DNA from 4 places in the Halomonas sp. DP5Y7-2 genome. Region 3 is predicted to be linked to each of the others. Evidence: predicted binding sites of a transcription regulator. Region 3 holds the regulator's gene; each other region holds the start of a gene.
The links. The regulator FNR, encoded in region 3, switches genes on or off when oxygen is low (the NO sensors DNR and NnrR bind a similar motif). The targets are predictions, from matches to a motif close to TTGATNTANATCAA.
Positions count from the first base shown of each region.

Region 1: a site for FNR is predicted at 2,353-2,366, ahead of pflB (formate C-acetyltransferase). Genes of this name have one in related genera too.
Region 2: a site for FNR is predicted at 3,442-3,455, ahead of petA (ubiquinol-cytochrome c reductase iron-sulfur subunit). Genes of this name have one in related genera too.
Region 4: a site for FNR is predicted at 2,943-2,956, ahead of KUW18_RS10755 (nitrate/nitrite transporter). Genes of this name have one in related genera too.

Region 1 is NZ_JAHVHY010000012.1:19,429-24,897, reverse strand. It holds gene pflB (formate C-acetyltransferase) at 1-2,146, opposite strand, end outside; gene htpG (molecular chaperone HtpG) at 2,545-4,449, opposite strand; gene KUW18_RS19835 (PaaI family thioesterase) at 4,681-5,469, opposite strand, start outside.
Region 2 is NZ_JAHVHY010000006.1:135,041-140,509, forward strand. It holds gene KUW18_RS12795 (YhcB family protein) at 45-476, opposite strand; gene zapE (cell division protein ZapE) at 681-1,847, shown strand; gene rplM (50S ribosomal protein L13) at 2,090-2,518, shown strand; gene rpsI (30S ribosomal protein S9) at 2,532-2,921, shown strand; gene petA (ubiquinol-cytochrome c reductase iron-sulfur subunit) at 3,610-4,209, shown strand; gene KUW18_RS12820 (cytochrome b) at 4,209-5,468, shown strand; gene KUW18_RS12825 (cytochrome c1) at 5,468-5,469, shown strand, end outside.
Region 3 is NZ_JAHVHY010000004.1:262,396-267,864, forward strand. It holds gene KUW18_RS07895 (3'-5' exonuclease) at 1-199, shown strand, start outside; gene KUW18_RS07900 (hypothetical protein) at 288-527, shown strand; gene ttcA (tRNA 2-thiocytidine(32) synthetase TtcA) at 697-1,620, shown strand; gene fnr (fumarate/nitrate reduction transcriptional regulator Fnr) at 1,899-2,639, opposite strand; gene KUW18_RS07915 (sulfite exporter TauE/SafE family protein) at 2,798-3,484, opposite strand; gene ccoS (cbb3-type cytochrome oxidase assembly protein CcoS) at 3,494-3,733, opposite strand; gene KUW18_RS07925 (heavy metal translocating P-type ATPase) at 3,730-5,469, opposite strand, start outside.
Region 4 is NZ_JAHVHY010000005.1:191,752-197,220, forward strand. It holds gene KUW18_RS10740 (aromatic amino acid transaminase) at 1-245, shown strand, start outside; gene narL (two-component system response regulator NarL) at 369-1,013, opposite strand; gene KUW18_RS10750 (histidine kinase) at 1,062-2,903, opposite strand; gene KUW18_RS10755 (nitrate/nitrite transporter) at 3,175-5,469, shown strand, end outside.

The DNA of each region.
Region 1 (5,469 bases), on a different contig from region 3:
CTTCCAGCATCTCGCGGTTGAGCACGTTGACGTTCAGGTGCTGGCCACCTTCCTGGCGATCACTGTGATGGAAATAGCCGTCCATCAAGCCGGCCAGATTGCCACGCTGCGTGCCTTCGTCCTTGCCCAGCGCCTTGGGCACGATCGAGAAGGTGTACGAGATACCATCCTTGGCATGGGCATAGGGCAGCTTGCCCACCGACGTCAGCGATGCCACTGCCCCCTTGGTGTCACGTCCATGCATCGGGTTTGCTCCCGGCGCAAAAGGCTCGCCGGCGCGACGCCCGTCCGGCGTAGTCCCGGTTTTCTTGCCGTAGACCACATTGGAGGTGATGGTCAGCACAGACTGGGTAGGCTCGGCGCCACGGTAGGTCTTGAGCTGGCGAATCTTGTTCATGAAGACTTCCACCAGCTGACAGGCGATATCATCAACCCGTGCATCGTTGTTGCCAAAACACGGGTAGTCACCGTCGATCTCGAAGTCCACCGCCACACCGTCTTCGTCGCGCACTGGGCGCACGGTGGCATACTTGATCGCGGACAGTGAGTCCGCCGCCACCGATAGCCCGGCGATACCGCAGGCCATGGTGCGCTTGACGTCAAGATCATGCAGCGCCATCAGGGCCGCTTCGTAGCTGTACTTGTCGTGCATGTAGTGGATGGCATTCAGCGCGGTGACGTATTGCCGTGCCAGCCAGTCCATCAGACCATCCATACGCTGCCAGACGTCATCGAAGTCCAGCACCTCATCACGGATCGGCTCGCTCTTTGGCCCCACCTGAATCTTGAGCTTCTCATCGACGCCGCCGTTGATCGTGTACAGCAGCGTCTTGGCCAGGTTGGCACGAGCGCCGAAGAACTGCATCTGCTTGCCGATCACCATGGGGGACACGCAGCAGGCAATCGCGTAGTCATCGGAGGCAAAGTCCTGGCGCATCAGATCGTCGTTCTCATACTGGATCGACGAGGTGTCGATAGACACCTTGGCGCAGTAGCGTTTGAACCCCTCTGGCAGCTGCTCTGACCACAGCACGGTCAGGTTGGGCTCAGGACTTGGGCCCATGGTGTACAGACTGTTGAGGAAACGGAAGCTGGTACGGGTGACCAGCGTGCGTCCGTCCTGGGCCATGCCCCCCAGGCACTCGGTCGCCCAGATGGGGTCGCCGGAAAACAGTTCGTCGTACTCAGGCGTGCGCAGGAAGCGCACCATGCGCAGCTTCATGATGAAGTGGTCGACCAGCTCCTGGGCCCCCACTTCATCGATCACTCCCTGGCTCAGATCGCGCTCCAGGTAGATGTCGAGGAAGCTGGAGGTACGCCCCAGCGACATGGCCGCGCCATTCTGGGACTTCACCGCAGCCAGGTAGCCGAAGTAGGTCCACTGAATGGCTTCCTGAGCCGTGGTGGCCGGCACCGAGATATCGAAGCCGTACTTGGCCGCCATCTCTTTCAGCTGGTCCAGCGCACGATACTGCTCGGCGACCTCTTCGCGCAGCTGAATGACCGCCTCCAGATCATCGCCCCGTTCAAAGCGTGACTGCAGAGAAGCAAACTGGGCCTGTTTGTCGGCCATCAGGAAGTCGACACCGTAAAGCGCGACCCGGCGATAGTCACCGATGATGCGGCCGCGTCCATAGGCATCAGGGAGTCCTGTCAGCACGCCGGACTTGCGACACTTGAGGATGTCCGGGGTGTAGACATCGAACACGCCCTGGTTATGGGTCTTGCGAAACTCGGTGAAGATCTTCTTCACCTGCGGATCCAGCTCGCGGCCGTAGGCCTGGCAGGACCCTTCCACCATCTTGATCCCACCATTGGGCATGATGGCCCGCTTCAAGGGTGCCTCGGTCTGCAGACCGACAATGGTCTCGAGAGACGCATCGATGTAGCCGGCGTCATGGGCGGTGATGGAGGACACCAGCGAGGTGTCGAAGTCCAGTGGCGCGTGGGTGGCATTCTCCTGCTTGATGCCCTCCATGACCCGGTCCCACAGTGCGCGGGTGCTCGTGGCGGGCTCTGCCACCAGAAAATGCTCGTCGCCTTCATAGGGCGTCACGTTGGCCAGCAGGAAGTCGCGTACGTTGACCCCCTCCTTCCACGCGGTGCCCGCAAACCCTTCCCACGCCTGTGCGAATTGCTCTTTCATCGACTTGCCCCTCAACCAAAGGAAATACGAAACTAGTGCAGACTCACTGCCCCCCTCTATCCATCGGAGGGGGCAGCAAAGCTTGAAGATCGGTGGCAGCGCGGTCGTCACTTCGATGGTGACGTGGATGCTGCGCTCTTGCTGGGCGAGACAACCTCTGTCCCAGCGGGACCATTCGACTTTAGCAGTAGAGGGACAGCCCGGACTTGACCCGTATCAGCGTCCAATAAGGTCGCGGCGCAACTGGCGATTTAGCGCATCAGGGAGGATAAACAGGCGGGAGGGTCAGCGAGCAGAGCGCGCCATAAAAAGGCGACGCCACCCGAAGGTGGCGCCGCCCTGGCGCAACGATGGCGCTATGTACCCAGAGGTACGCCGATCAATCTGCCGGCCTGTTGTCAGGCGCTGAGCAAGGCATTCAGACGCTTGACGTAGGCAGCGGGATCATCGAGATGGCCGCCCTCGGCGATAATCGCCTGATCAAGCAGAATCCTGGCGAGATCGGCAAAGCCCTCGTCGCCGGCCGCTTCGAGACGCGCGACGAGCGCATGCTCCGGGTTGAGTTCGAGGATCGGCTTGACCTCCGGCAGGCTCTGGCCCGCCGCTTCCATGATGCGGCGCATCTGGAAGCCCATCTCGTGCTCAGGCAGGACCACACAGGCAGGAGAATCCGTCAGGCGATGGGTGACCTTGACCTCCTGGACCTCGTCTCCCAGCGCCTCTTTCACCCGCTTGACCAGGTCTTCCTTGGCCTTGGCGGTCTCCTCCTGGGCCTTCTTCTCTTCCTCGTTCTCGACATCACCAAGATCGAGGTCGCCCTTGGCCACATCGACCAGCTTCTTGCCATCGAACTCGGTAAGGTGGCTCATCAGCCACTCATCGATCCGGTCGTGCAGCAGCAGTACCTCGATCCCCTTCTTGCGGAAGATCTCCAGGTGGGGGCTATTCTTGGTCGCATTGAAGCCGTCGGCGACGATGTAATAGATCTTGTCCTGACCCTCTTTCATCCGCTCGACATAGTCGGCCAGTGACTGGTCCTGGGTGGCGCTGTCGGTGTGCGTACTGGAGAAGCGCAGCAGGCTACTGATCTTGTCGCGGTTGGCGAAGTCTTCCGCCGGGCCTTCCTTCAACACGGCGCCGAAGGTATTCCAGAAGCTCTGATAAGCCTCCTTGTCCTTCGACAGCTTCTTCAGCATGTCCAGCGCACGCTTGGTCAGCGCGGACTTGATCTTGTCGACCTTGGGATCCTGCTGCAGCAGTTCGCGGGACACGTTCAGCGACAGGTCGCGGGTATCCAGCACGCCCTTGATAAAGCGCAGGTAGAGCGGCAGGAACTGCTCAGCGTCGTCCATGATGAACACACGCTGCACATACAGTTTCACCCCACGGGCGCCATCACGCTCGTACAGGTCGAAGGGAGCACGGCCCGGCACGTACAGCAGGCTGGTGTACTCCAGGTTGCCTTCGACCTTGTTATGGCTCCAGGCCAGCGGGTCGGAGAAGTCATGAGCCACATGCTTGTAGAAGGCCTTGTACTCATCATCCGACACCTCGCCCTTGGGACGAACCCACAGCGCTGTCGCCTCGTTGATGGTCTCCCAGGTGGTGACTTCACTACCGTCGACCTCATTGCCTTCGTCGTCGGTCGCCTTTTCCGTGCGCGGCATTTTCACCGGCACTTCGATGTGGTCGGAGTACTTGCGCACCAGACTTTGCAGGCGATAGTCATCGGCGAACTCGCTGGCATCATCCTTCAAGTGCAGGATGATCTCGGTACCGTGCTTCTCGCGCTCAAGCTCGGCCACCACAAACTCACCTTCGCCCTTCGAACGCCACTCAACGCCCGCATCCGCTGCGTCTCCCGCCTTGCGCGTGCGCACCGTGATCTCGTCGGCGACGATAAAGCCCGAGTAGAACCCGACACCGAACTGACCGATCAGCTTGGCGTCCTTCTGCTGCTCGCCAGATAGCTGATTCAGGAACTCCGCGGTGCCGCTCTTGGCGATCGTGCCGAGGTTGGCGATCACATCGTCGCGATTCATGCCGATACCGTTGTCACGAATCGTCACCGTCTTGGCGTCGCTGTCGTGCTCGATCTCGACACGCAGTTCGCTGTCGCCTTCATACAGGGCGTCGTTGTCCAGAGCGGCGTAACGGAGCTTGTCGCAGGCATCCGCTGCGTTGGAAATCAGCTCCCGAAGAAAGATCTCGCGGTTGGAATACAGCGAGTGGATCATCAAGTTGAGAAGCTGCTTGACCTCGGTCTGAAAGCCCAGGGTTTCTTCGTGAGTAGCGGTGGTCATGGTAGGTCGAACCCCTTTCGACATAGCGTTTTCCGGACCAGTGCCGGGACACTGGCGTTCCAGAGTGTGCGACGCGGGTAGCGAGGCGTCAGGGCATCCCCTGTCGGCGCTCGCTCAACGCCGTACGATCTTCAATTGATCATCGATATGGGGCTAGACGCTGTCTTTTCAAGCCCGCAGCGCACCCCTTGGCGCTGGTTCCGGCACATACGCTTCAGGATTCAGCACACGCTAGGCGGGATCTAACACATAGCTCATGCGCGCGCGGGCGATCGGGGTCGCTTCGTCATCCTGCCACGCCCATGTGTCCACATTGACCATACGACGCCCCTCGCGTACCAGGCGACAGCGGGCACGGGTCGGTTTCACCGCAGCGGGTGCCAGGTAGTCCACGGTCACATTGACCAACCGAGGGAGGCGTGGCTGGCGGGACTGGCTGAGCGTATGCAGGGCCGCAGCCGTTTCCATGAATGCCGCCACGACACCACCGTGAAGCGCAGGCAGCATGGGGTTACCGATATTGGAAGACCGCGCCTCCAGCGCAAAACAGAGCCCCTCATCGTCGCGACAGGCCGACACCCCGAGCTGCCCTGCGTAAGGTATCTGCGCTATCCAGGGGGCGAGGTTATCATCGTTGATGCCCGCCTCTAACAGCAGTGGATCCAGGGCATCGCTGCTGCCACGGGCCGCCATCACCGGGGTCGGTGGTACAGCCGGCGATTCATCCGACTCCGCGAGACCGGCAAACATGGCATCGGCAAATCCAGGAGGCGTGTTGCGGGGTCCTAGCCTGGCGAAATGCCCGCTCGCTCGGGCCAGTGGCTGTCCATCCTGCTGCCATGCCTGAGCCTCGGTGAACACGACACTGGACGATACCGCATCGGCTCTGGCCTTGACCCACAGCGGCCATTCCTCGATACCGGGGCGGCGGTGGCTGATATGCAGGTCCAGGGTCGGGCATACCTCGGGCTGGGGCAACGCGGTCAGCACGGACGCGCCACAGGCGGTGTCAAGCAGCAT
Region 2 (5,469 bases), on a different contig from region 3:
GGCTCTTGCTGTTATGCGGGCGGGAGTGCGGTTAGCGGCTAGGGTCAGAAACGAGGCGGACGCGGCTCGTCCTCATTGGCGCTGCGCAGGCCGAAGTCTTCGGACAGTGTGCCACGGTTGCCGTCGGCGTAATCGCGAGGAATCGATAGATCTTCCTCGGCGGCAGCGGTGGGCTGCACGGTGTTCTCCTGGCTGATGGCCGTGCTGCCCAGCTGTTGGGCGGAGTCATGCAGCTGGCGGTTGAGTGCCTGTGCGTCCTGGCAGACTTTTTGTGTTAGCTGCTCCATGCGCTGAAGGTGCTCATCAACACCGTCCTTCCACTCGGTCAGCTGGCGTTCGCGTTCGGTCAGCTTGAGGCGCATGCGCTGGGCGCTTCGGGCGCCACCATTGAGCAGGTGGTAACCCAGTGCGCCGAGGCCGATGCCTGCCACCAGGCAAGCCGCTGCCAGGATCATGTTGAGGTTGCTTGGTTCCACTTGGTTCTCCCTGAGCACTTTCTGACGGCCGGGCGTCTCGCCCCGGGCGTCGGGCCATTATAGAGGCTTTGTCTCATAAAGGGTCAATGCCGTGTCCTGACCGTGGGCCCCGCCTGGGTGGTTACTCTCAGCACGGCGGTCCTGCCATTCTGTCGTGGTCTGCGTATAATGCGGCTCCGAACTTGTTGACAGCCAGGACGCTACATGAGCTCTTCTGTGTCGAGCGCAGGCCGCCCAGAAACCCCGCAGGAACGCTATCAGCGTGACCTGCAGCGCGCTGATTTTACCGAAGACGCCGCCCAGGCCAACGCAGTGGCGCAGCTGCAGCGGCTGTATGACGAGCTGGTCGCGGCGCCGACACCGCGAGCACCTCAAGCGGCGCAGCGAGGTCTGACATCGCGTCTAAAGGGGTTGTTCGGGCGTGACCAGGCGCCGGAGAAGCCGCCGGTGCCCGACATTCGCGGTCTGTACTTCTGGGGAGGCGTCGGCCGCGGCAAGACGTATCTCGTCGATACGTTTTATGAGGCCTTGCCCTTTCCGCAAAAGATGCGGACGCATTTCCACCGGTTCATGCAGCGCGTCCACAACGAACTCGACCATTGCAAGGGCGAGAAGAACCCGCTGCGGCTGGTCGCCGGCAAGTTCGCGGAAGAGGCGCGAGTGATCTGCTTTGACGAGTTCTTCGTCAAGGACATTACCGATGCGATGATTCTGGCGAATTTGCTGGAAGCGCTGTTTGAGCGGGGGGTGGTGTTGGTGGCCACGTCCAACATCGTCCCTGATGACTTGTACAAGGACGGCTTGCAGCGGGCCCGTTTCCTGCCGGCGATCGACTTGCTCAATCGCCACTGTGAGGTGGTCAATGTCGATTCAGGCGTGGACTACCGTCTGCGTGCGCTGGAGCGGGCCGAGATCTTCCATCATCCCCTGGACGATGCGGCAGATCAGGAGCTAGAGCGCAGCTTTCGCGAGATCGCAGGCCAGGAGGGTGAGCATCAGGTGCCCGTCGAGGTCAATCATCGGGTTCTGCATGCCCGTCGTCTTCACGAGGACGTTGTCTGGTTCGACTTCCTCGAGCTATGCGACGGACCGCGCAGTCAGAACGATTACATCGAGCTGGCGCGCGAGTTCCATACGGTGCTGGTGTCCTGTGTGCGCAAGATGGACGGTGCCACCGATGATCAGGCACGCCGGTTTATCAACATGGTCGACGAGTTCTATGATCGCGGCGTGAAGCTGCTGATGTCGGCTGAGGTGGAGGCCGAAGCGCTGTATCACGGGGGTAAGCTCGAGTTCGAGTTTGAGCGAACGCTATCGCGGCTGCAGGAAATGCAGTCACGGGAGTATCTGGCCTTGCCGCACAAGCCGTGAGCCACCGCCGTTGGCTGTCAGGAAAAGACCCCGCTGGAGAAACAGAGGGTGACGTCGAGCGTGTGGTTGTGTAGAATGCGCGCTCGCTCGACCGTTGTGCCGACACCCCGATGGGTTGTGGTGTCGGGCAACCAAGAAAAATAGGGATGATCTCTGCACGGTGCTGCCTGGTATCGCGAGTATTCAAGCGCTATCAGGAGAAGGGCCGGGAGATCCAACACATCGAATTGGTGATTTCATCCATGAAGACGTTCAGTGCTAAGCCGCAGTCCGTCCAGCGCGACTGGTATGTCGTCGATGCCGCGGACAAGACGCTCGGTCGTCTGGCTACCGAAATTGCTCGCCGCCTGCGTGGCAAGCACAAGCCGGAATACACTCCCCATGTGGACACCGGTGACTACATCGTCGTCATCAACGCCGAGAAGGTGAAGGTGACTGGCAACAAGGCCAGCGACAAGATGTACCACCGTCACACCGGTTACCCGGGTGGCCTGCGCTCCATGACCTTCAATCAGCTGATCGACCACGCTCCTGAGCGTGTCATCGAAGGCGCCGTCAAGGGCATGCTGCCGAAGGGGCCGCTGGGTCGTGCCATGCACGCCAAGCTCAAGGTCTACGCCGGTTCCGAACATCCGCACGCTGCCCAGCAGCCGCAAGAACTGAACATCTGAGGGAATCTTCGCCATGACACAGCAGTATTACGGTACCGGGCGCCGCAAGACCTCTACCGCGCGCGTCTTCCTGAAGCCGGGCACCGGCAAGATCACCGTCAACAGCCGTGACCTGAACGAATACTTCGGCCGTGTTACCGGTCGCATGGTGGTTCGTCAGCCGCTGGAACTGACCGAGACTCTCGAGCAGTTCGACGTCTACGTCACCGTCAAGGGCGGCGGCGGCAGTGCCCAAGCTGGCGCTATCCGTCACGGCATTACCCGTGCCCTGATGCAGTACAACGAAGACTTCCGCAAGCCGCTGCGCGCAGCTGGCTACGTCACTCGTGACGCACGTGAAGTCGAGCGTAAGAAGGTCGGTCTGCGCAAGGCGCGTCGTCGCCCGCAGTTCTCCAAGCGTTAATCGATACGCTTGCCGATCGCACAGCGCCCGGGCCATTGGCCCGGGCGCTGTCGTTTTCAGATGCGGTTTTTGCGCGTGTGCGCGTGGCGTCTACGTCGGTAGCGAGCCCGAGTTCGGTCCCAGGGGCTGTCGCTCCGTGCATTTCTCGTGTCCTCTCTGCGTCTCCCGCTTCTTGTCGCTCTTCTTGTGCTTCTTCTTGTGTCTCTTCCTTTTATCCCTTCCTATCGCTTTTTCTCTAGCTCGACCTCTGATGGTCTCCTTGCGCTGCCCCCTTCTTGCTAGCGTGCATCCCTCTTGGTTTCCAGTGCGCTACCCCTTTTACCACGCTGCGTCTGCCGCGAGTGCTGTACTAGACCAGGCCGGGCGTGTGCCTGGCGTGTTCCGCGATGCGACCGTTGGTGACGCTTCGATGGGGACTTTTGTGCTGATCCGCTAGCCGTCCTGTGAGACTGGAGTTGCGGCCTTGATGCGCTTGAGGCCCTTCTTTTGCCGCAGGGCGCTCGGGCACATCGTCATAAAGTTGTTCCATGTCAAATGTATGGGGCTTGCACGGGGGGTCTTGCCCGGAGGTCTTCTTGTGCGGGTGGGGGGGATTTCCTAACATACAAGCCACTTGTATCCGTGGTCACGGACATTCAAGGGACCGTGAAAACAACAACGGATAAAGTCTGATGGGAGAAACCAGATCATGGCAGACAACGGCGTGAACAAGGGGCGGCGCCGTTTCCTCGTGGGTGCTACCTCCGTGGTTGGGGCGGTCGGCACTGTCGGGGTAGCGGTTCCCTTTGTGGCATCCTGGCAGCCGAGTGCCAGAGCGCGGGCGGCAGGGGCCCCCGTTCAGGCGGATATCTCGAAGCTCGAGCCGGGGCAGAGAATGACCGTCGAGTGGCGCGGGCGGCCTGTATGGGTCATCAATCGCACTCCAGAGATGATTGAGCGCACCGAGGCGCTGGGAGAAGACGTGCTGGCCGACCCCGAGTCTGCCAAGCCGCAGCAGCCCGGCTATGCCGGAGGCCATTTGCGCTCCATTCGGCCTGAGATCGGGGTGCTGGTAGGGATCTGTACGCACCTTGGCTGTTCGCCGCTGTTCAAGCCCGAACCCAATGCCGAAGGGGTGGGGGTAGAAGACTGGCCGGGCGGCTTCTTCTGTCCTTGCCACGGTTCGCGTTTTGATCTGGCGGGCAGGGTCTTTCGCAACGTTCCCGCTCCCGTGAACCTGGAGGTTCCGCCCTATTACTTTGTCAACGAGTCGGTCATCGTGGTCGGTGAAGACGGGGAGGGTGCGTAATGGCAAATCCCAACAAGGCCAAGGCCGAGCGCGGTCTCATGCGCTGGATCGACGATAGATTTCCGGCGACCCAGATGTGGCAGGAACATCTGTCAGAGTATTACGCGCCCAAGAACTTTAATTTCTGGTACTTCTTCGGATCCCTCGCTCTGCTGGTGCTGGTCAATCAGATTCTGACCGGCGTCTGGCTGACCATGAGTTTCAATCCCAGCGCCGAGGGCGCCTTTGCCTCCGTCGAATACATCATGCGGGATGTGGAGTACGGCTGGCTGATCCGCTACATGCACTCCACCGGTGCCTCGGCATTCTTCCTGGTGGTCTATCTGCATATGTTCCGTGGTCTGCTCTACGGCTCCTACAAGGCGCCCCGTGAGCTGGTCTGGATCTTCGGCATGGCAATCTACCTGGCGCTGATGGCCGAGGCTTTCATGGGTTACCTGCTGCCCTGGGGGCAGATGTCCTACTGGGGCGCTCAGGTCATCATTTCCCTGTTCACCGCCATCCCCGGCATCGGTCCGGATCTGGCCCAGTGGGTGCGCGGAGATTACTTGATCTCCGGGATTACCCTGAACCGCTTCTTTGCCCTGCACGTGGTGGCGCTGCCGATCGTGATCCTGGCATTGGTGGTGCTGCACATCATTGCTCTGCATGAAGTGGGCTCCAACAATCCTGATGGCATCGACATCAAGGCCAAGAAGGATGAAACCGGCAAACCGCTGGACGGGATACCCTTCCATCCCTACTACACGGTCAAGGACATCGTGGGTGTCGCCGTGTTCCTGTTTGTCTTCTGTGCGGTGATCTTCTACTTCCCCGAAGGTGGCGGGTATTTCCTCGAGAAGCCCAACTTCGAGCCGGCGAATCCCTTGAAGACCCCGGATCATATCGCGCCGGTCTGGTACTTCACGCCGTTCTACGCCATCCTGCGCGCGATTACCTTCTCGCTGTTCGGTCTTGATGCCAAGTTCCTCGGCGTCATCTTCATGGGCGCAGCCATTGCGGTGCTGTTCGTGCTGCCCTGGCTTGACCGCTCACCGGTGCGTTCCATTCGCTACAAAGGCTGGATCTCGAAGATCATGCTGGTGCTGTTTGCCATCAGCTTCGTGATTCTTGGTGTGCTTGGGGTGTTGCCACCCACGGCAGGCCGCACGTTGCTCGCCCAGGTCTGCACGGTGATCTACTTTGCCTTCTTCCTGCTTATGCCGATCTATACCCGGCTGGAGAAGACCAAACCCGTTCCTGAAAGGGTGACTGGCTAAT
Region 3 (5,469 bases):
CATCGATGTGGCGCAGCAGTACCGCAAGCGGATGCGGCGCAGCCACCCCGAACTTGAGCTGCAGCCGACTTTCGAACAATTGGCAGAGCGCCTGGGAGTGCCGATCATGGGACGGCATACCGCATTGGGTGATGCCGTCACTACGGCACTGATGCATTTGCGGCTGGACGCCGACGCGCTGGCCGAGTCGTCTCGATGATGCCATCCACGCCGCTGTCACCACGCGTGACCTGGGACGAGCGGCGTGTCAGGTGCCGTAACAGTCACCGTAATGGGGAGATCTTTGCATGAGCCTTCATGGTCTGATGATGTTGCTTGAGCCGACGTTGCTATCGCTTGGCCTGTTGGCTGTGATGGTGGCTTACTGCCAGTACTATCGCCGCACCCGTGACCTGTGGGGGATGGTCAAGTTCTGGGAGAAGCGTCTGACGCTGACGGTGAGTGAGCACGCCTGGCAACGCTTCGGCATCTTGCTGCTGTTGCTTGGTGTGGTGGCGCGCTATCTGCTGGCACTACAAGTCGTCTAGCCACAGGTCGTCTTGTCACAGGGCGGCTAATCAAAAGCACCTTGGCCCAGGACATGCGGTTGTGAACCAGCGTAATCGCAGGGGTGAGTGGTTGCTGACTTCTTCGCCTGTGGCGGACGTGAGTGATAGACTAGCGGGTCTTCATTTTCAGCCGTGATGTGCCCTGCCCATGTCTGCTCAGCCCGCTTCCGCCTCCCTGTTTGATCCCCGTGTCCTCGACCGTCGTGATGCCGCGTCCCCGGCAGCTGACGACGAGCGCGCCCAGGCCAAGGCCAAGCGCGAGTTCAACAAGCTGCAGAAGCGTCTGCGGCGTCAGACCGGCAACGCCATCATCGATTACGGCATGATTCAGGAAGGCGACAAGGTCATGGTATGCCTGTCCGGCGGCAAGGACAGCTACACCATGCTCGAGATTCTCCGCAGCCTGCAGCGCAATGCGCCGGTGAACTTCTCCCTGGTGGCGGTCAACCTCGACCAAAAGCAGCCCGGCTTTCCCGAGCACGTGCTACCGGACTACCTGGACAGCATTGGCGTGGACTACCACATCCTCGAGCGTGACACCTACTCGGTGGTGAAGGAAAAGACCCCCGAGGGCAAGACCACCTGCGCGCTGTGCTCGCGACTGCGCCGAGGGTCGCTGTACGGTTTTGCGGAAGAGATCGGTGCGACCAAGATTGCCCTGGGACACCACCGCGAGGATATTCTCGAGACGCTGTTCCTCAACATGTTCTTCGGGGGAAGTCTCAAGGCCATGCCGCCCAAGCTGCTGTCCGATGATGGCAAGAACATTGTCATCCGGCCGCTGGCGTACTGCCGCGAGGCGGACATCCAGGCCTACAGCGATGCCATGGCCTTTCCGATCATTCCCTGCAACCTCTGCGGTTCGCAGCCCAACCTGCAGCGCCAGGTGGTGAAGGAAATGCTGGCAGAGTGGGAGGCCAAGCACCCAGGGCGCCTGGAGAGCATGTTCAAGGCCGTGACCAACGTGGCACCCTCGCAGCTGGCGGACCGGGAGCTGTTCGACTTTGAAGGTCTGGAGGCCGTGCAGGCGCATCGCCAGGCTCGGCGTATTGATATCGTTGACGCCGACTAAGCTCGCCTGAACAAGCCCAGCTGAAGAGCCCCTGCTGAACATGCCTTGCTGAAAAGGCACTGCTGAAGCGCGAAGCGAGCTAGGGCTACATCACGCAGTGGCCCTCTTCAATGTCTGAACGCTCGTCCCGATAAGATAGCAAGAGGCCGCATCCTGGGATGCGGCCTCTTTTGTTGATGGAGTCGGTATATCGTCGCCCTACCTAGGGGGGCTGGGCTCGTGGCGTGGCACGACGTCTATCGGTCGCTGTCGGCCGCAGGCCCTGTCAGCGCCGCGGATCAGCTGGCGTCGGTGTCAGCCAGGTTCGACAGTGAGGCGAGGTCCAGGATATTGACCTCCCGTCCAGAGACGGCCACCAGGTCCTGCTGTTGAAAGCGCCCCAGAATGCGGCTGACCGTTTCGACGGCTAGTCCCAGGTGGTTGCCGATATCTGCCCGGGACATGGACAGGCGGAAGCTGAACGGCGAGTAGCCGCGGCGGCGGAAACGGTCCGACAGTCCGAGGAAGAAGCAGGCCAGTCGTTGGTCAGCGGTCTTGCGCGACAGCAGCTGCATCATGCGGCGATCCTCGCGCAGCTCCTTGCTGAGGGTGCGGAACAGTTGCGCGCGTAGTTCCGGCAGCGTTTGGGTCAGGGCGTCAAGGCGATCGAAGGGAATCTCACATACGGTCGTGGTCTCGAGTGCCACCACGCTGCCGGGGTATCTGCCGTCGTCGATGCCGTCCAGGCCGACCAGTTCACTGGGCAAGAAGAAGTTGGTCAGCTGCGCTTCGCCACTACCTTCGGTGGTGATCTGCTTGAGGCTACCGGAGCGAACCGTGAAGACGCTCGTGAAGCGATCTCCCTGCTCGACCAGGCGAGTGCCCTTCTTGATCGGAGGATGACGGCGGATAATGGAATCGAAGCGCTCGAGGTCAGCGGTCTCCAGCGACAACGGAAGGCACAGGGAGCTCAAGCTGCAGGACTCGCAACGAGTCTCGTGTAGCATGGGGCGCCGTCGATCTTGGGCCGATGGACTCATTCGCAGCTCCTGTGGGTCTGGGGTTTATGATGAGCAAAGCATGTAGGAAACTGGCTTTCCCTTGCTGCATGCTATTGTCGCTATTCTACACACAGATATTAGGCCAAAGGAGCATATACCTCTTTTGCCTCAATAATCTGGCGGCGATATGATAATCGTCAATTTCCTACAATTTGTAGGATATTCCACACAGCTAAACCGACAATCATGCCCGCTGCCATAAATCGTGTGGCAGGGTGTGCCAGCAAACTCTGCAGCTGACGCGCAGCAATCCCTGTTGTCACCAGTGCCGGTAGCGTCCCCAGGCCAAAGCAGAGCATGAGTAGTGCTCCACGGGCAGGGTCTGCGATGGCCATGCTCCATGCCAGCATGGAATACACCAGGCCACAGGGCAGCCAGCCCCAGATGGCCCCGAGTGCAACCGCCTGAGGTAGCTTGACCACTGGCAACAGGCGACGTCCTGCTGGCTCCAGGTACCTCCACAGGCGCTGGCCCAATGCCTCCAGCCAGCGTAGCCCTTTCCACAGGTTGGCAATGTAAAGCGCCATCGTGATCAGCATCAGGCTGGCAACCACCTGCAGCAGGTCCCGCATGCCCGGTGCCAGCGCCACCACAGAGCCTAGGCTTGCGACCATAGCGCCTGCCAGGCAGTAGCTGAACAGACGTCCCGAGTTGTAGCCAAGTAGTAAAATTCCTACACGAACAGGGTGGCGCATGCTCGGGGGAATGGCAAAGGTCAGGGCGCTCATTATACCGCCGCACATGCCGATGCAATGTGCTCCGCCAAGCAGCCCGAAGACAAAAGCCGCCATCGCGGGCGGCAGGTCTAGACCTACTGGGTTCATGCGTTCTGCTCAGGATCCAGGGGGTGGCGTGGAATCATGTTCGTCGGCTGTTGTGTCATCGACCGGTGTCTCTTTTGCCGGCTTTCTGGATGGGTTCGATGTCGGCGGGTCTTCGTCCTCGAACAGGATGCGATAGGCAGGACCCTCCAGATCGTCGAATTGATCGTTGCGGACCGCCCAGAAAAACGCCCATACCGCCAGACTCAACAGGATCAGCGACAGCGGTATCAACAGATAGAGAATGTTCATTGAGCATGCGCCGCTACGGCAAGACGTGAGGGTGATGGCGGCGCCGCGCGTCTCAGGCGAAGGGCATTGCCTATGACCAGCAGCGAGCTGATCGACATGCCGATGGCGGCGAGCCACGGAGGCACGAAGCCCAACGCGGCGGCGGGCAGCGCGACGACGTTGTAGAGCACTGACCAGGCGAGGTTCTGGCGAATGATGCGGCGCGTCTGGCGTGCGCTATGGATAGCCTGGACGATACGCTCCAGCGGCTCGCCGAGCAAGATCAGGTCGGCGCGAGTGCGTGTCAGGTCACTGGCGCCAGCAACGGCAATGGCGAGATCCGCCCCGGCCAGAACGGGCACATCGTTGATGCCATCTCCCACCATGGCAACGACCTCTCCCGCTTGCTGACGCTTGCGGACCAATGTGAGCTTGTCCTCGGGACTGGCGTTGCCGTGCCACTGCGCTACCCCCAGCTGATCGGCCAGGGGCTGAACGTTGCCGGGGCGATCGCCGGACAGGATCTCGATCTCGATACCCGCTTCGCGGATAGCCGCAAGGGTCATGGCGGCGTCTGTGCGGGGCTGGTCGTGTAGCTGGAACCAGGCGACAGCCTGCCCCTCGCATGCCAGCAGCAGCCACAGGCCGTCGCCTGGTATGTCGAGGGGGGGCTGGCTGGCCAGGGCAAAGTCCGGGCGTCCAAGGCGCCAACACTGCCCAGCCACGTAACCTTCCACGCCCTGACCGGGGACGTTGCGAATGTCGCTGGCCGTGACTCGGGCGTCGCGCCAGGGCCGGAAGGCATGGGCGACCGGGTGCTCCGAGCCGACTTCCAACGCAGCGGCCAGCTGACGAGGGTCGATGTCTGCAAGGCAGTCTGCCGTGAGGCGTCGGTGCTCGGCCAGGCGCAGCTGACCTCGAGTCAAGGTGCCGGTCTTGTCAAAGATGATGCGGTCGAGGCGGGCCAGGGTTTCCAGCGCATCGGCGCGAGCGACCAGCACGCCGGCGCGACGCAGACGCCCGTGGGCGACGGTCAAGGCGGTAGGCGTGGCCAGTGCCAAGGCGCAGGGACAGGTGACGACAAGTACCGACAGAGTGACCCACAGGCTGCGACTGGGGTCGATCCACCACCAGGCCATGGCGACCAGGGTGGTGATGATCAGCAGATTCAGGACAAAGCGGTGAGACACCTGCTCTGCCACCTTGGCGATACGCGGGCGATGGGCAAAGGCTCGGTCGGTAAGGTCAAGGATGCCAGCTGCGCGGGTCGCGTCCCCGACACGCAGGACGTCGAGCTCCACCGGGCTGTCGATGCACAGCGTGCCAGCGTGAACGATATCGCCCTGTCGTCGTAGTGAGGGCAGCGACTCACCGGTCAGCAGCGACTCGTCGATCTGTGCCACGCCTGATGTCAGGACGCCGTCAGCCGGAATCAGTGAGCCAGGACTGACGCGCACGCGATCACCCGGTTCGAGCTTGCTGGCGGGAATGACCCGTTCGTCGCCATTGGCCTCGACGCGCACTGCAGCGCTGGGCAAGGCGCTGGCCAGAACGTTGCCCTGGCGCCCGTAGTGGGCGCGGGCGCGGGATTCCAGGTAGCGACCGAACAGCAGGAAGAAGGTGAACATGCTGACCGAATCGAAGTAGCGATCTCCCGATTGGCTGACCACCGACCAGCAGCTCGCCAGGTAGGCGCCACCGATGGCCAGGGAGACGGGAACATCCATGCCGAGTATGCGCGAGCGTACGTCCCGCAA
Region 4 (5,469 bases), on a different contig from region 3:
GCATCAACACCCTGCGTCGCGACTTCGTCGAAGCACTGAAGCCTTACGGGCTGAGCGAGAAATATGCGCACATTGCCGAGCAGCGTGGCATGTTCTCCTACACCGGTCTGTCACCGGAACAGGTAGATCGCCTGCGCGATGAGTTTGGCATTTATATGGTGCGCTCCGGCCGTGCCAATGTGGCGGGCTTCTCTCAGGAAAACCTGCCCTACCTGGCCAAGGCGGTGGCCGCGGTCAATAGCTGAGACACCACTGACGCCTAGCCACTACCGCTATGCGGTGAGGCGTCATTGGAGAAAGAGATAACGCCCGGGTCCAGCCCGGGCGTTGTCGTATTAAGGTCAGCGCAGCAATGCCGGTAGCGCCGTTCAGCCCAGGCCATGCTTGGTCGCCCACACCGCCGCTTCCACTCGGGAGCGCAGGTCCAGCTTCTTGAACAGGTGCTTGACGTGCACCTTGACGGTGCCCTCGGCGATGTCGAGTTCACGGGCGATCATCTTGTTGGACAGCCCCCGGGCCAGGGTGCGCAGGATATCTCGCTCTCGCGCGGTGAGGCAGGACATGCCATCGTCACCCCCCGCCGGCAGCTCGCCCTTGACCACGCTGGCCAGCAACGACGCCATTTGCGGCCCCAGCACCACCTGCCCCTGCGCGGCCTCGCGGATCAGACGCAGCACTTCCTCCGGATCCATGTCCTTGAGCAGGTAGCCGTCGGCACCTTCCTTGAGCGCCCGCACCACATCATCGTCGGCATCGGATACGGTCAGGATCACGATACGACTCTTGACCCGCGCGTCGCGCATCCGCCTCAGCACCTCAATCCCATCGATCGGATGCATGTTAAGGTCCAGCAGGATCAGATTGGGCTGAAGGTCAATCGCCTTGCGCACCGCTTCCGCACCGTCGGAGGCCTCGCCCACCACCACCAGGCTCGGATCCATGTCCACCAGCTGGCGAACGCCACGCCGAAAGAGAGGGTGATCGTCCACGATCATCAATCGAAGCATGCTCATTGCCAAATCTCCTGAGTGAGTGCATCCGACCTGTGCCGGACGACACGTTCAGCTGACCGCGACAGGTAGCTGTACCAGCAGGCGCGGCAGAAAGCGGACGGTCACCACGGTGCCACATGGCTTGATGCCATTGACCGAGAGCTTTCCACTCAGGCTCCTCGCCCGCTCTTCCATGATGGCCATCCCATGGGAAATGGATGGATCTGATTGGGGTCCGATACCGACCCCATCGTCCTTGATCGACAGCTGATAATGCCCCGTCTCTTCTGCGGCAAGACTGACCGTACAGTGGCGGGCCCTGGCGTGGCGCGCCACGTTGGACAACGCCTCGCGCACAATCTGCAGTACATGAATTTCTTCGTTAGGCGTCAGCGCTAGCCCGCTCCATTGCCCTTTCAAGGTCAGCTCGAAGTCGCCCCGCTTGGAATACTCCTGCACCGTCTCATCAAGCGCCGCCTCCAGGCCCGCCTCGTGGATGCGCAGACGGAAGGTATTCAGCAGTTCGCGCAGCTGACGATAGGACGAGTTCAGCCCATGCCTCAGCTCGGCCACCACTTGCGCGACCTGTTCGTGGCGCTGCTGGTCCAGCTGCATCTGCAATCGCGTCACCTGAATCTTCAGGTAGGACAATGATTGCGCCAGGGAATCGTGAAGCTCTCTGGCAATGACGGCGCGCTCATCCATCAGCGCCAGCCTGCGCTGCTCATCGGACTTTTCCGACAATGACAGGGCCGCTGCGATCAGCCCTGCCACGGTTTCGACCAGCTCGATCTTCCACTGTGCCAACATGTGCCCAGGGGGCTGCTGGACCCGCAGTTCGCCGAAGTCGCGCCCTGCCTCGCGCACACGCACTGCATACTCATTGCCGCTGCCTGGCGATGGAGAAGATGTCATACGACTGCCCGACTCCGATCGCGCTGTCGCAGCCTCGGCTTGATGATGGGCCGCGGGCCGAGGCACAAGGCGAATCATTTCCTTGCCGGCCCCACCGGTAGTGAGCCTCAGTTCGAACGGTCCCTCGTCGGTGACCGCCTCCAATTGACGCAGGACGTCTTCAAGTTCCTCACGGGTCAACGGCGTCACGCCATTCAAACGTCGCGCCGTCAGGTACAGCATGCGCAGCGCATCATTGCTGCGCTTCAACTCATGCGTCTTGGCCGCCACTCGCTTTTCGAGCTGCCCGTACATTTCCGAAAGACTGGCATTCATCTTGTTGATCGTACGCGACAAGAGGCCAAGCTCGTCATTCCCGCGGTAGGTCGTTCTACCGGAGAAGTCACCCACCATCACACCATTTACCACCCGAATAAGATCTCTAAAAGGCGGCATGACGCCACACACAATTCTGTACACCACCATCACCATAAAAACAACAAGTATGGTCAGCGATACACCCTGAAAAACTTCCAGAAAGACCACCTTAGACTCCGCATATTTTTGCAGACTCCCAACTAGAATATCCACTTTATCGACGAACTCTGCCACCTGGTCATCGAGGCGAAAGGCATTGCCGCCGTCAAAGGCATGGATATTGGGTCGCAGGTTTTCGTGCCAGCATTCGACCACTCTGTCATAGGAATCTCTCAGGGGGTCATCCACATCGCCAGGAATCAGACTGACAATGGCTGGGCTGGCAAGAGTGGCTTCCATCTGTTCCTGCTGCCAACGGCGCCGGGGATGGTCGGCAGGCAGCAGTTCACTGGTCGACAGCAATCGGTAGGCCTGCATCCTCAGCGACCCCGCCTGATTGATGGCATCGGCGTAGCCACCCGCGCTCTGGGCGATAACGATCGAGCCCAGCAGGCTGACCAGCGCCAGACAGGCAATCGCGGCCATCGCGACCAGCATGCGCAGCATCAGAGAGCGGCGCAGGTAAAAGGCGCCGTTCATGGCTGCCCCTCGTGTCTTGTCTTCCACCACCCACTTCTATTGACCCAGATCAAGGGAGTTATCACCTAACCAATATCAGAATGTCTCATTTATGTTTCGAGGCAGATGATACGTGACGAATCTCTTAAAAACACCCGCATACCCCCATGGAGGTAAGAGACCAACCACGCTGGATATACCCTCCCATTCTGTTGATCACAATCAAGTGCCTTGCAGATACATTGTAGCAATGTTTAAGGGGACAAACCGGCACCCCTACTGAGGAAAGCACATGCTTCAACATGACTCCGTACCGCGGCGTCAGCAGAATCAAGCGCTAGGTCTGGCCACTCTGGCCTTCACTCTCTGCTTCGCCGTCTGGACTCTCTTCTCGATTCTCGGCATTCAGATCAAGGAAGACTTTGGTCTTTCTGACACTCAACTCGGCCTGTTGATGGCCACGCCGGTGCTGACCGGCTCCATTAGCCGTCTATTCCTCGGCGTACTGACTGACCGTTTCGGTGGCCGTTGGGTGTTCGGCCTGCTGATGCTGATCACGGCCACCTGCGTCTATCTGCTGACCTTTGCCAACAGTTACACGATGCTACTGGTCGGCGCCCTGGGTATCGGCCTTGCGGGCGGTTCCTTCATCGTTGGCGTCGCCTACACCTCCGCCTGGTTCGAGAAGGAACGTCAGGGTACCGCTCTGGGCATCTTTGGCGCCGGTAACGTGGGCGCTGCCGTGACCAATTTTGGCGCCCCTTTCCTGCTCCTGGCACTGGGCTGGAAGAGCACCGCGCTGGTCTATGCCACCATCATGGCCATCATGGGCGTCGCCTTCATTGTGCTGGCCAAGGAAGATCCCGGCAGTCGCTCCCGCAACGCCGTGCGCCAGCCGCTGTCCGAGCAATTTGCGCCGCTGGCCGATCTGCGCGTGTGGCGCTTCTCGCTGTATTACTTCTTCGTCTTCGGCGGCTTTGTGGCCCTCGCCCTGTGGCTGCCCCACTACCTGATCGAAGTCTACGGCCTCAGCCTGGGCGCGGCGGGCATCGTCGCGGCGCTGTACACGATCCCAGCCTCGCTGTTCCGCATCCTCGGCGGCTGGATGTCGGACCGCTACGGCGCTCGTCGGGTGATGTACTGGACCTTCCTGGCCTCGGTTATCTGCACCTTCCTGCTGAGCTATCCGCCCACCCAATACACCATCGACGGAGTGCGTGGCCCGGTCGAATTCACCTTCGCCATGCCCCTGGTCGGCTTTATCCTGCTGACCATGGTGCTGGGCTTCTTCATGTCCCTGGGCAAGGCCGCCGTGTACAAGCACATCCCGGTCTACTATCCCAAGAGCGTGGGTCTGGTGGGCGGCGCGGTAGGCATGGTAGGCGGACTCGGCGGCTTCTTCCTGCCACTGACCTTCGGCATGCTCAACGATGTCATCGGCATCTGGCAGAGCTGCTTCATGCTGATGTTCGTCGTGGTCGCCGCAGCGCTGCTGTGGATGCATCACGCGATCCGTAAAGCCGAACGCATCGAGGCTCGCGACCGCTGCGAATCCACCGATCTGCCGGAGCTTTCTACCCCCAGCAAATTCGTGCTGCAGGACTGGCGCCCGGAAGACGAGTCGTTCTGGCAGACCACCGGCCGCAAGATTGCCAGTCGCAACCTATGGATCTCGATCCCCTGTCTGCTGCTGGCCTTCAGCATCTGGATGGTGTGGTCCATGGTGGTAGCCAAACTGCCCCAGGTGGGCTTTGACTACAGCCCGAACCAGCTGTTCTGGCTGGCCGCCCTGCCTGGACTGTCCGGCGCTACGCTGCGCATCTTCTACAGCTTTACCGTGCCGATCTTCGGCGGGCGTCGCTTCACCGCTTTCTCCACGGCCTCACTGATTCTGCCGGCACTGTGGATCGGGTTTGCGGTACAGAACCCTGACACCCCCTACCTGGTGATGGCGATCATTGCCCTGCTGTGTGGCTTCGGTGGCGGCAACTTTGCCTCCAGCATGGCCAACATCGCGTTCTTCTATCCCAAGCGCGAGAAAGGCAAGGCACTGGCCATGAATGCCGGTCTTGGCAACCTTGGCGTATCGGTGATGCAGTTCCTGGTGCCCGTGGTGATTTCTACCGGCAGCTTCGTGATGTTTACCGGAGACGGCCAACCGCTGTCCGACAGCGGCATGCTGTGGCTGCAGAATGCCGGCTTCGTGTGGGTGCCGTTCATCGCTATCGCCACCGTTGCCGCCTGGTTCGGCATGAACGACATCGCCAGCGCCAAGTCCTCGTTCAAGGAACAGTCGGTCATCTTCCAGCGCAAGCACAACTGGCTGATGTGCATCCTCTATACCGGCACCTTCGGTAGCTTCATTGGTTTCTCTGCCGGCTTCCCGCTGCTGACGAAGACCCAGTTCCCGGCCATCGACGCCTTGCAGTATGCCTTCCTCGGCCCGTTTGTCGGCGCCCTCAGCCGTGCCTGGACCGGCGGTCTTGCCGATCGCTTCGGCGGCGCCCGGGTCACCTTCTGGACCTTCCTGACCATGATCGCCGGGGTCATCGGCGTGCTGTTCTTCCTGATGAACAAGACCATGCCG